2 linked regions of the Methanococcus maripaludis genome follow. Each later gene encodes a partner of the first gene's protein in a complex. Links are inferred from orthologs where the notes say so. Each region holds a gene or a part of one and is shown on either strand. Other genes may lie near its edges.

Evidence for each region. Proteins that work in one complex are often made in the same cells at the same time.
Region 2: the proteins of MMJJ_RS00015 (region 1) and MMJJ_RS06965 are in contact, whole or in part, in a crystal structure (PDB 2ZBK), measured with the Saccharolobus shibatae proteins. The link is inferred for Methanococcus maripaludis from one-to-one orthologs. Residues at the interface, in WP_218266310.1 of Saccharolobus shibatae: Glu463, Lys467, Leu469, Tyr471, Leu472, Lys473, Tyr474, Ile475, Pro476, Glu477, Val478, Arg480, Ser481, Leu482, Thr484, Phe485, Leu486, Ser488, Glu503, Lys507, Leu508, Lys511, Ile518, Glu519; in WP_218258439.1 of Saccharolobus shibatae: Phe25, Leu26, Val29, Glu30, Gln31, Leu32, Lys34, Gly35, Glu36, Pro37, Phe70, Leu71, Asp72, Leu73, Ala76, Lys77, Met80, Val83, Leu84, Ala86, Ser87, Tyr90, Asp91, His110, Ser111, Leu114, Lys115, Ser116, Glu126.

Annotation. Positions count from the first base shown.
Region 1 is NZ_CP026606.1:803-6,426, reverse strand. The notes cover bases 2,399-5,367. They hold MMJJ_RS00015 (DNA topoisomerase VI subunit B), read right to left. Parts: upstream 4,896-5,367; coding sequence 2,901-4,895; downstream 2,399-2,900. Other genes in these bases: MMJJ_RS00010 (D-aminoacyl-tRNA deacylase), read left to right, coding at 5,223-5,367; MMJJ_RS00020 (50S ribosomal protein L11 methyltransferase), read right to left, coding at 2,399-2,759. In the rest of the region: cdhA (CO dehydrogenase/acetyl-CoA synthase complex subunit alpha), read right to left, coding at 1-12; MMJJ_RS00030 (DUF166 domain-containing protein), read right to left, coding at 178-1,053; 16S rRNA (adenine(1518)-N(6)/adenine(1519)-N(6))-dimethyltransferase RsmA, read right to left, coding at 1,058-1,861; more of MMJJ_RS00020, read right to left, coding at 1,872-2,398; more of MMJJ_RS00010, read left to right, coding at 5,368-5,624.
Region 2 is NZ_CP026606.1:1,276,811-1,282,405, forward strand. What follows is about bases 1,334-4,273. They hold MMJJ_RS06965 (DNA topoisomerase IV subunit A), read right to left. Parts: upstream 3,383-4,273; coding sequence 2,285-3,382; downstream 1,334-2,284. Other genes in these bases: MMJJ_RS09505 (CAP domain-containing protein), read right to left, coding at 1,334-2,043; ftsZ (cell division protein FtsZ), read left to right, coding at 3,612-4,273. Also shown: MMJJ_RS06955 (2,3-bisphosphoglycerate-independent phosphoglycerate mutase), read right to left, coding at 1-494; more of MMJJ_RS09505, read right to left, coding at 646-1,333; more of ftsZ, read left to right, coding at 4,274-4,694; MMJJ_RS06975 (protein translocase SEC61 complex subunit gamma), read left to right, coding at 4,728-4,967; MMJJ_RS06980 (transcription elongation factor Spt5), read left to right, coding at 5,103-5,543. UniProt on the Methanocaldococcus jannaschii protein: Relaxes both positive and negative superturns and exhibits a strong decatenase activity.

The DNA.
Region 1 (5,624 bases):
TTTATACGTCATGACCATCACCGAATTGTCATGATTTATAATGACATTTTAAAATATATATAGTTTAGCACAACCGGCATTAAATTACCAGTAATTATATTTAAAGGTTAAATATTGTTGTTAAGTCTAAAATTTAATTAAAAAAAGGAGTTTTGAATAAATAAACATATTTGGTAATTATATTTTATAATTCAAAACTTTAATGGCGTTGAAAGGACATATATCTACACATTTCATGCAGCAACCGCAGAACAGATTATTTATATTTACATGCGTTTTTTCGACTTCTACTGCCTTTTCACCCATTTTAACAACAGGACATATTTTGTAGCATTTAAATCCGCATTCAAACCCTTTGCAATCATTAGTTACTGTTAAAATTTTATTTGAAAACTTCAAAGATTTTTTAACAGCTTCTTTTATTTTATATCCTGCAAGGTGTAGAATTGTATCCCCAATTTCATTATCAATGTCCATTGATGCAAGACAGGGGTAATTGTGAAGTTTATTTCCGGATTCAAATTCAACCTCGACCAAAGGGTATCCTGTTAAGTTCTCTGCAACATATTTTGTTGAACCGCATGGTGCATTTCGATTTACAGTTACAGATTTAACGATAGTTTCCCCAATAATCTCAATTTCGGGAGATCCAAAATATTGTGCAAATTCATCAATGTATTTATCTCCAACTGGTTTTAAAGAACAGAACGGTTTTGGAAACACAATTTTTATCCCTGTTAAAATATCTGAAATTTCAGATTTTAACCCCCTTGTAATCTGTTTTGGACTGTGTGACTCGATAATTATCGATTTTGCATTTGTTTTTTTAGCAATATCACATACTATTGAATTAATATCTCCAAAAAGGCCAACTGAAATTATTAAATCAGAGTCTTTTAAATTTTCTGGAACATATTCAGTCACATCATCAATGTATTCGGGTAAATTTTCAGGAATTTCATGAATTGAAACGATATTCTGGGCAAACTTTTCTAAAATCGTATTCAATATTCTTTCACCGTAGTTTCCGGAATAAAGTACTGTGATTTTCATGATTTTACTCCAAATTTAACATTTCGCCATACAATAAATTGCTTAAATGCCCAATTTTTTCAGGCGGAGTTTTAAATACACGTTCTGTAAAATCAAACTCATTTTCAATTTTTTCCAAAATTTCTTTTAAATTATCGCGGTCAATTTCAATTTCATGGCTTGAATCAATCAATGCTCGTTTAACTGTTCTATTCCTATGCTGGAACATAGCTTTTAAAACTTTTTTGAAAAATTCTTCATCTTTGACATGATATTTAGGTTCCCTTTTAGTTAATTTTACAATTGCAGAATTTACATCCGGTTTTGGAGAAAATGCACTTGGGGGAACTTTACAGATAAATTCAACATCTGCATTATACTGTACTGCAACGCTTAACCTACTGTATTCCTTAGTATCTGGTTTTCCAGCCATTCTTTTTGCAAATTCGTACTGATACATTAGAACTGCCGTTTCAAAATCTTCTTCTAAAAATTTAAATGTTATTGGCGAAGAAATCTGGTAAGGTAAATTTGCAACGATTTTATTGAATTCAATACTTTTTAAGTCAACTTTTAAAGCATCTGACCATATAATTTCAACATTTTCAAATTCAGCAGTTATTTCATCTGCAAAAGGTTTTAACCGTTCATCAAGTTCAATTACATAAACTTTTTTTGCAATTTTAGCAAGTTCTTTTGTCAGTGCCCCTTCTCCAAGCCCCACTTCCAAAACTATATCTTTATCGTTTAGTTCTGCACGATTAATTGCTTTTTTAACAAAATTTTTATCTTTTAAAAAACATTGGCCTAATTTTTTAGACTTTTTCATCATTTCACGTTTAAATAAGTACTATTTGTTTAGAAATTGTTTTTGCTTTGTTTAAAAAAGGTTCCCTATCCATGTGAGGGAATAAATCTACAAAGCAGACATCTCCTGTGATATCCAGATTTAAAAAGTTAGAATTAATAATTTCAACTTTTTCGAATACGTCTTTTGAAAAGTTTAGCTTTAAGTTATATATAACATCTTTTAATGCATGGGGATTTATGTCTGAAAATATAACCTTTTTTGCACCTTTTTTTAGTGCTGCCAGCCCCAAAGTTCCAGATCCGCAGAATCCATCGACCACCACCTTTCCCTTAAGATTTAAACGGTCAATTTTTGCAATTTTTGGATTAAATGGTCGTGGAAATTCGATGTGAACTTTTGACTGGTTTTTACATATAACGACGCAGTCCATGATCGATTTTAAAACAAAAATGTCGCATCTAAAATCGTCTCCCGCAATGAGTGTATTTACTTCGCCAGAGTCTTCTGGACGATTAAAGCTATTATTTTTTGAGTTATTTGAAATAACCCCTTTAACTTCGGGTATTTTTAATATTTCTGTTGCACAAGCTTTTGATACATCTTTCATCACAATTAATTCATCATTAGATACAACAGGCAGATATTTTAAAGGGTATCCAATTTCGACCAACGGAGTTCCAGCATCCCTTAAAGTTACAGCTTTTAAATCATTATTTTGAAGTTCATGATACTCAGACATTAAATTTAATACGTCAAGCATTACATCATCTAACTGCGAATGACCACAAACACATTTTCTTTTTCTTTCATCAAGATTTAAATCACATATAGAAATTGTTTTAGAAATTGGGCCATTACAATTTTCGCATGGTTTGTAAGACTTCAATTTATCGATAACTGCCCCCTTTGATAGCATAAAATCCCCCAAATTCGTTTTATTAAATTATGAAAAAACGAATATAATTAATTTTTTAAATGAAGTTTGTGGATTCTTAAAATTCTTTAAAATTTTTCAAAGGGTTCCAAAATAAAAAAATAATTTAAAAAAAGTAAAAAATTATCTAAGCAAATTAACAACATTTGCTTCTATTTCTTCTTTTGGTCTTCCAGTAATGCTTGCAAGCCCTTCTGCAAAAATTACCGCATATTTCATAACATATTTTCGTTTCTGTTCTTCTTCTTTTTCTTTTCTTAATTTTGAGATGTGCTTTTCAAGCTCTCTTGCACATATCATTAAAGACTGCCTTATTTCATTGAAAATTTCTTCATTTTCTTCGTTGCTTGATGCAATTGCCTGTTTTCCTGCTGATGTATACGGGATGTGTGTTGAAATAAGGTTTACAAATACAGTTACTGGAGCATCTTCATCATTTCTAAGACCATATCTTCTCCAGTTAACACTTTTAACAGCATTTGTTAAACCACAACCTGAGGTATCAAAAAGTAATGGTACGTGATTTGAAAATCTCATGATTTCCATCTTTCGTGACTCATCACCACTTCTTCCAGCTTCTCCACCATAAGCAAGACCTACTTCAACTGCAAAAGGAACTCCTCCCTTGTAAGTTTTAGGTTTTCTTGTCAGGGTCTTTAAAAACTCAGGTTCAAGAGTATTAAGTGATTTTTCAATGTTTTCCTCACCAATTGGCCTTAATCCAACTGTTGAAGGTGCCATAAAGTCCATATCCTGTAAAACATTTACAATGACTTCAGAATCTTTCCAAGTCATTTCTTTTGGATTTTTCTTTAAAAGGTCCTTGATTGATTTTCGGTATTTTTCAAGCTCAGTATCAGAAACCATTGCAAGGTCCACGAGGGATTTTACAAATTCTGCCGGAGATTTTGTAATGTTTTTCAATTTTCTTCTGAATTCATCAAGTAGTGATGCATTTAAATATTTTTTATCCATGTATTCCATGAAATTTTCAGGTTTTTTCTTGAAATGATTTTTAATCTCTTTTATTTCTTCATCATCCAATTTTTGAACCAAATATTGGGTTACAAGATATTTCATACAGTAAGTTTTTAATTCACCCAAACCTTCAGGGAGGCCATTTATAAGTTGTTTTACATCTTCAATTTCTTTTTTATCAAAATAATGGCCGTATATATCAAAGTATTTCGTGAAATCAAAGTTTAAGTAACAGCTTACAATTGTATCCCAAAATACACTTGAACGGTAGTTTTCAAGAAGCGTATCTCTTAAAACGTACTCTTCAAGTTCCTTAATTCTTTTCATGGTGACTCTTGAAAGTTCACTATTTAACATGCTTGAAACTCTTGAAGAATCCGTTACTCTTGAAATGTGAAGTAATTCATCAGTTGTTAACCCGTATGGGTGTGGTTTCATTACTTCAGGTCTTTCTGGTATATCATTTACAGTTCTTTCAAAAACAATTGTTTCTTCCGGATCTTCCAAAGTAATTTTAGCGTGCGGTGCTGAAAGACTGATCCTTCTTAAATATTCAAATGGTCCTTGCTCTCTTCTATTGTATGTAACATCTTTAAATTCTCCTTCAACCCTAGTTCCTCTCCAAAATCCTTCTCGAGTGTTTCTTGAAACTACATCCCCTTCGTTTTTCTCGATACTCATTTTAATTTCCATTTCATAAATAGTACCGTTTCCAGTTGAAGTTGTAATTTTTAATGGCTTTCCGGTTGTCATCTGCGCAAATAATAATACACCTGCAGCCCCGATACCCTGCTGACCTCTTGACTGGACCAGCCTGTGTAATTTTGACCCTGCAAGCATCTTACCAAATACTTTTGGAACAAATTCAGGAGGAATTCCTGGACCGTTATCCTCAATATTAACTCCAAATGTTTCAGAACCTATTTTTTTGATTTCGACCGCAATTTCAGGAAGAATTTCAGATTCTTCACATGCGTCAAGGCTGTTTGTTACAAGTTCGTGTACAATTGTAGTCATACTTCTTAATCTACCGCTGTAACCGAGCATGTGCCTGTTTTTCCTAAAAAACTCTGAAATTGAGTGTTCTTTAAATTCATCAAATAAGCTTTCTTCGACAACCGCGTTAGTATCTTCAGCCATTAAATCACCACAGTTCATATAATTATAGTAAATATAGACAAAATAAAAATCATAGTTTAAAAATTCACTAAGTTACTTTGTGAATTAAATAATATTTCGTTTTAACTATAGAATACGGGGTATATATAGAGTACGGATATCAATTTTTTAAAATTTTAACATAATAACCATTTTAAATTAAGTTCATATTTTCAATTGACATCTTTTAGAGCATCTTTTCAATAGGCTATTTTTAGGAGTATTTAGAAAAATTCGAAAGTAACTATAAATATTGAGGTTATTAATTTAAAAATAACAAATCATTGCAAACAAATTCAGGCGATTAAAATGGATTATTTACTAATTTCTTCAGAAACCGACCCTGCAAGTCAGAATCTTAAAAAACACGTTGAAAATTACGGATACAGTGTATTTAATATTGAAAAAAAGTCAACTCAAACAAATTATTCAGAGTTTCCACAATCTGAAATGTATATATTTTTATCAAAACATGCAAGCGAGAGCAAAAAACCAACACTCACAGTACATACTCCCGGAAATTTAACTGATGATAATTCACATGGTGGAAATCCAGAAGAAATTTCTCCATGTAACCCGGTATTCAATACATTAATGCTTCAAAATATGAATAAATACAATGAAATGGAAGAATATCAAGAATTAGGGTTTGATGTAAGTTTTGAAGTCCTACACCACGGCCCAACTGATTTAAAGGCCCCATCTGCATTT
Region 2 (5,595 bases), 1.3 Mb from region 1 along the record:
CCTTCTTTTTTAGGGTCTGCATCGGTGATTTTATCACTTAATCCAGGTCCCCTCAAAACAAGTGCTGCTCTATATCCACCGGACTCTTTAAAAATAATTTCTACATCATCAATTTTTAGCCCGTCAAGTTCTTTTTCGAGTTCTGATGTATTTTCAATTCTTCCAGCTCTTCTGTCAGTTACGATAAAGTTTTCGTCAACTGATGAAAAATTGCACCTAAATGCAATGTCTCCGGATTTTACTGTAACACCAACACCACACGCTTCAAAAGGTCCCCTTCCGGTGTATGTTGTGTACGGGTCGTATCCTAAAAGAGCAAGGTGTGCAGTGTCACTTCCAGGCCTCACCCCAATATCAACGGAATTCATAAGTCCACAAATTCCTTCTTTAGCCATTCTGTCCATTACTGGAGTTTTAGCTTCTTTTAATGGAGTATTTCCATTCTTGTCGGGCCTATCTCCAAGTCCATCTACAACAAAAATAACCGCTTTCATAGATTCACCAATCCGATAATTTTAGATGATATCTGCTATTGTTTAGTTTTTATTAATATTTTTGGGTTTTAAATTCAAGAAAAATTGATAAATGGGCAATAGCTTTAAATTTCGGTTGAAAAAAATAAAAAAAGATAGATTTGTAGGTTAATTAGTAGAAATTTTGTGTTGCAATATAATACGTACCATCAAATGCAACGCCAATACCTATATTGGTGTATTGAGAGTTTAGAATGTTTGCTCTGTGGCCATCGCTGTCCATCCATGCATCCACGATAGCTTTTGCAATACTTTCAGCATCATCTGAAACATATCCAATTCCAATTACATTTCCGGTAGGCATTTTTGCAATATTTTCGCCAATTCCTGTGGAGTAATATCCATCTCCGAGGTATTTTACAACGTTGTAGTCTGCTGCAATGGCCCTATCGGTAGGAGTTTCCCCGTCCAAGTTTACATGGGAGAAATAATCATTTTCTGCCATGTCGTCACTGTGATCTTGTGAAATCTGGCTTAATGCACTATCAAGTACTAACGCTTCAAGACCATATGAAGAGCGTTCCATGTTAGTATATTCAAGTATATATTGTTCAATCTGAGCGTTTTTATATACTACTGGTTCTTCTACTACTGGTTCTTCTACTACTGGTTCTTCTACTACTGGTTCTTCTACTACTGGTTCTTCTACTACTGGTTCTTCTACTACTGGTTCTTCTACTACTGGTTCTTCTACTACTGGTTCTTCTACTACTGGTTCTTCTACTACTGGTTCTTCTACTACTGGTTCTTCTACTACTGGTTCTTCTACTACTGGTTCTTCTACTACTGGTTCTTCTACTACTGGTTCTTCTACTACTGGTTCTTCTACTACTGGTTCGGGGGTAGTTTTAATGATATATAGCGATGTTTTTGGAGATTGCGTTATTTTTGAAGGTAAATAAACGTAATCTTCAGAAGAAGTGTCAGTATTATCTTCAGAAGAAGTGTCAGTATTATCTTCAGAAGAAGTGTCAGTATTATCTTCAGAAGAAGTGTCAGTATTATCTTCAGAAGAAGTGTCAGTATTATCTTCAGAAGAAGTGTCAGTATTATCTTCAGAAGAAGTGTCAGTATTATCTTCAGAAGAAGTGTCAGTATTATCTTCAGAAGAAGTGTCAGTATTATCTTCAGAAGAAGTGTCAGTATTATCTTCAGAAGAAGTGTCAGTATTATCTTCAGAAGAAGTGTCAGTATTATCTTCAGAAGAAGTGTCAGTATTATCTTCAGAAGAAGTGTCAGTATTATCTTCAGAAGTGTCTACTGTAGTTACTGGGACATATCTTGATTCAAGCAAATCTATTTTTGAAGACGTTTTCTTTAATGGAGCATATGCTTTAACTTCAAAAGTTTTGTACCCCATATTATTTTTAAAAGGGCTGTTTAATTCGAAGAATAGATTGTGGTTATTATCAAATAAATTAGAATAGTTTTCGTTAAAATTTTGGTAAGTTACGTTTGAAAAAGTTGATTCACATCCATCAAAGCCACAATTTGCGCTAGTGACTGCCAATAAGGATAGTGTAATTAACGTTAATGTAAAAGCTTTAAACGGCCAATCCATTGTTTAGTCTCCATTATATATTTTTGAATATTGGGGGATTACCCGTTATTGAATATATAGGATCAATTTATATGGTTTTCTATAATTTTGACTTAATATCGGCCGATTTTATCGTAATAAAAGAAAAATAGTTTTAGGATATTGTTTTTGATCCCAGATTGCTGAGATACTGTAATTATATTTAGATTAATTATGGGAGCCATGTACTCGAGTCTTCAACTTTTGCAGGCAAGTATTCTTCAACAACATACTTTAAACCGTATTTTGCTAAAGACTGCTGTTCTGCCCTTACTTTACTGTCTGCCATTTGAACAAGCGCATTTTGCCATTGAGGGAATGATTTAACGAAATCATCGTTTTTCAAACCATCTTTTAATCTTTTTATGTCGTGATCTTTTAGGGGGTGCGTTGGAAGTTCGTAGTCAACAATATCCTGAGGCGTTACTCCAATAAGTCTGGCTTCAGGCACTGCCAATTTGTCTGCTAAGTGAACTGCCTTACCACTTCCTACCTTTAACGTCCTGTAGATGTTTAAGTATCCGTAAGGGTCACCATCCGTGAATACTAAAATCGGTAATTTATATTCTTCATTTAATCTTTTGATAAACCTTCTAGTTGCCCTTGCAGGAACCCCTTTTAAAGAGATTAAAATACAGTTGTGTTTTTTCCAGAATCCTTCTGCATTTAACCTTGCAAACATACCCGCAGTTTCGATTGCCAAAATAAAATCTGCTTTTGTTTCAAATTCCAATTTCGTAACATCATTAGGGATGCTGTATGCACCACTTCCAAGTTTTGTACAGTCAATTTTAATTTCGTCTCCTTCAGCAGTCCTGTCAACAATTCTTAACGGTCCGATAACTGCTGCACCATCTTCTTCAGGAATAAATCCTAAATCTTCTCTTAAAAATTCTGAAGCAGCTTCAATATCTTCAATAACTCCGTTTGAAGGTTGCTGGTCATCAAATCTTGCTTCACCCCAGTTTTTGGAAACATAATATGCTTCTCTCAGAGTTGAGAAATCGTTTGTATCAAGCAGTCCTTTTGAAAATTCCATCATTTTGATAGTCTGAGCAAATATTTTTGCCTGATTTACCGTTAACATCCTATCTTTTTCTTTTCCAAGTATCGCAAAAGTTCCTTTTTCGACATCAAATTTTGCATTGGCAAGGCTTCTTATTGGGAAGGTGAGTTTTGGTCTTTTTCCTCGTATGATATCTTCATACATGCCATTAGCAAGTTTTAGTAATTTTTTGGCCGCTAAATTTCTCTCTTCTGAGGTTATCACAGTTTCACCGCATTTTAATAGAAAATAATATAAATATGAATTAAATAAATGAAAGCTATAATCGGCTTTTATATTCCGAATATAAGTATTTTTATTTATAACTATATTTTTGGTATTGGTCCTAATCAAAAGATATAAATCTTGTAACTTATATATTTCCAATGATTATTTAAAACCCACACAATCAGGGCTTTGAGGGCATGCACTATTTCATGAGGAGGTAATAATCTTGAAATTCTTAAAAAACATAGCACAAACAGATTTTTTGGAACCTGCTTCAGAACAGCTTTCAGATATCGATAGAGAACTACTGGAATTAATCGAACAGTCAAAAGCAAGGATAACTGTTGTAGGTTGTGGTGGTGCAGGAAACAACGCAATAAATAGATTAATTGCGGAAAGCATCGATGGAGCAAGAATCGTTGCAATAAACACAGATGCACAGCAACTTGTAAAAACTCACGCGGATCATAAAGTTTTAATTGGTAAAAATCTCACAAAAGGACTCGGTGCAGGTGGAAACCCAGTTAAAGGTGAAGAATCTGCAAAAGAAAATTCAGAAGAAGTTAAAAAAGCAGTTCAAGATTCCGACCTCGTATTTGTAACATGCGGACTTGGCGGTGGAACAGGAACAGGTTCTGCTCCAGTAGTTGCAGAAATTTCTAAAAAAGTTGGTGCTTTAACAGTTGCAGTTGTTACATTACCATTCTCAATGGAAGGAAAAGTAAGGATGTCAAATGCAATTGAAGGTCTTAACAAATTAAAAGAAGTTGCAGATACTATTGTTATTATTCCTAACGATAAATTGTTAGAGATTGTTCAAAACGTTCCATTAAGAACAGCTTTCAAGGTTGCAGACGAAGTTTTAATGAATTCAGTCAGAGGAATGGTTGAACTCGTAAACAACGCTGGAGACATTCACGTGGACTTTGCTGACGTTAGAGCAGTAATGAACAACGGCGGAATTGCAATGATGGGTATTGGTGAGAGCGACTCTGAAAAAAGAGCAAGGGAAGCAATACAAATCGCATTAAACAGCCCACTTCTCTGTGTGGATGTTGATGGTGCAACCGGTGCATTAATCCACATAACTGGCCCTGAAGACATGAGCCTTGAAGAAGCAAAAGAAATTGTTTCAACTGTCTCAGATAGATTAGACGAAAAAGCAACGATTATTTGGGGAACCACAATCGATGAAACACTCGAAAATTCATTAAGAGTTTTACTCATCGTTACAGGTACAAAATCAACTGGCGATTACACTGTTGATGTAACGAAAAAGAGATATTTAATAGATATCCCAAAAATCTAAGTTTAATTTTTTAACGTAATGCCGAGGGATACTATGGCAAAAGAAAAAACTATGAATACTGAAGTGCAGAAATCAAAGTTAAATACGACATTAAATGGATTAAAAGACTTTTTACAACAGTGTAAAAGAGTTTTAATGATTTCAAGAAAGCCAACAAGACAGGAATATATAACAATTTCAAAAGTAACTGGTCTTGGGATATGCCTTCTTGGTTTTGTCGGGTTTGTAATACACGTGCCTATAACTTATTTAAAAGCATTAATAAAGCCTTAAAACACGAAACATACTTTCATATTTTTCAATTTATGAATAGATATATATAGTATAAATCGATAATTCTTTTCAATTATTTTGAGATCTATTTTTAAAATTATTTATTTTCAAATTTTATTCCGTTTTGGTGATATTATGATTTTTGCAGTAAGGACCACTACAGGTCAGGAAAAAAACGTTGCAGAATCTCTGGCGTCAAGAGCTGAAAAAGAGAATTTGGAAGTATTCTCAATCTTGGCAACCGAAGATTTGAAAGGATACATCCTTATTGAAGCTGCTAACAAAGGGGCTTTAGACGAACTTGTTAGAAAAAGTTTTAAAGTAAAAGGAATTGTACCTGGTGAAACCAGTGTAAATGAACTCGATCATTTGTTAACTCCAACAAAAATTATCGAACATATTGATAAAGGGGATGTTGTTGAATTGGTCGGAGGTCCATTTAAAGGTGAACGGGCAAGAGTTACAAGGGTGGACAAACATAAAGAAGAAATTACGCTCGAATTAATTGATGCAGCAGTGCCTATTCCAATAACTGTTGGTATTGAACAGGTTAAAATTATATCCAAACAGGATTAATTTGTATTTTATAATGTCATGGTAAATTTTAAATAGGATACACATAAATAAG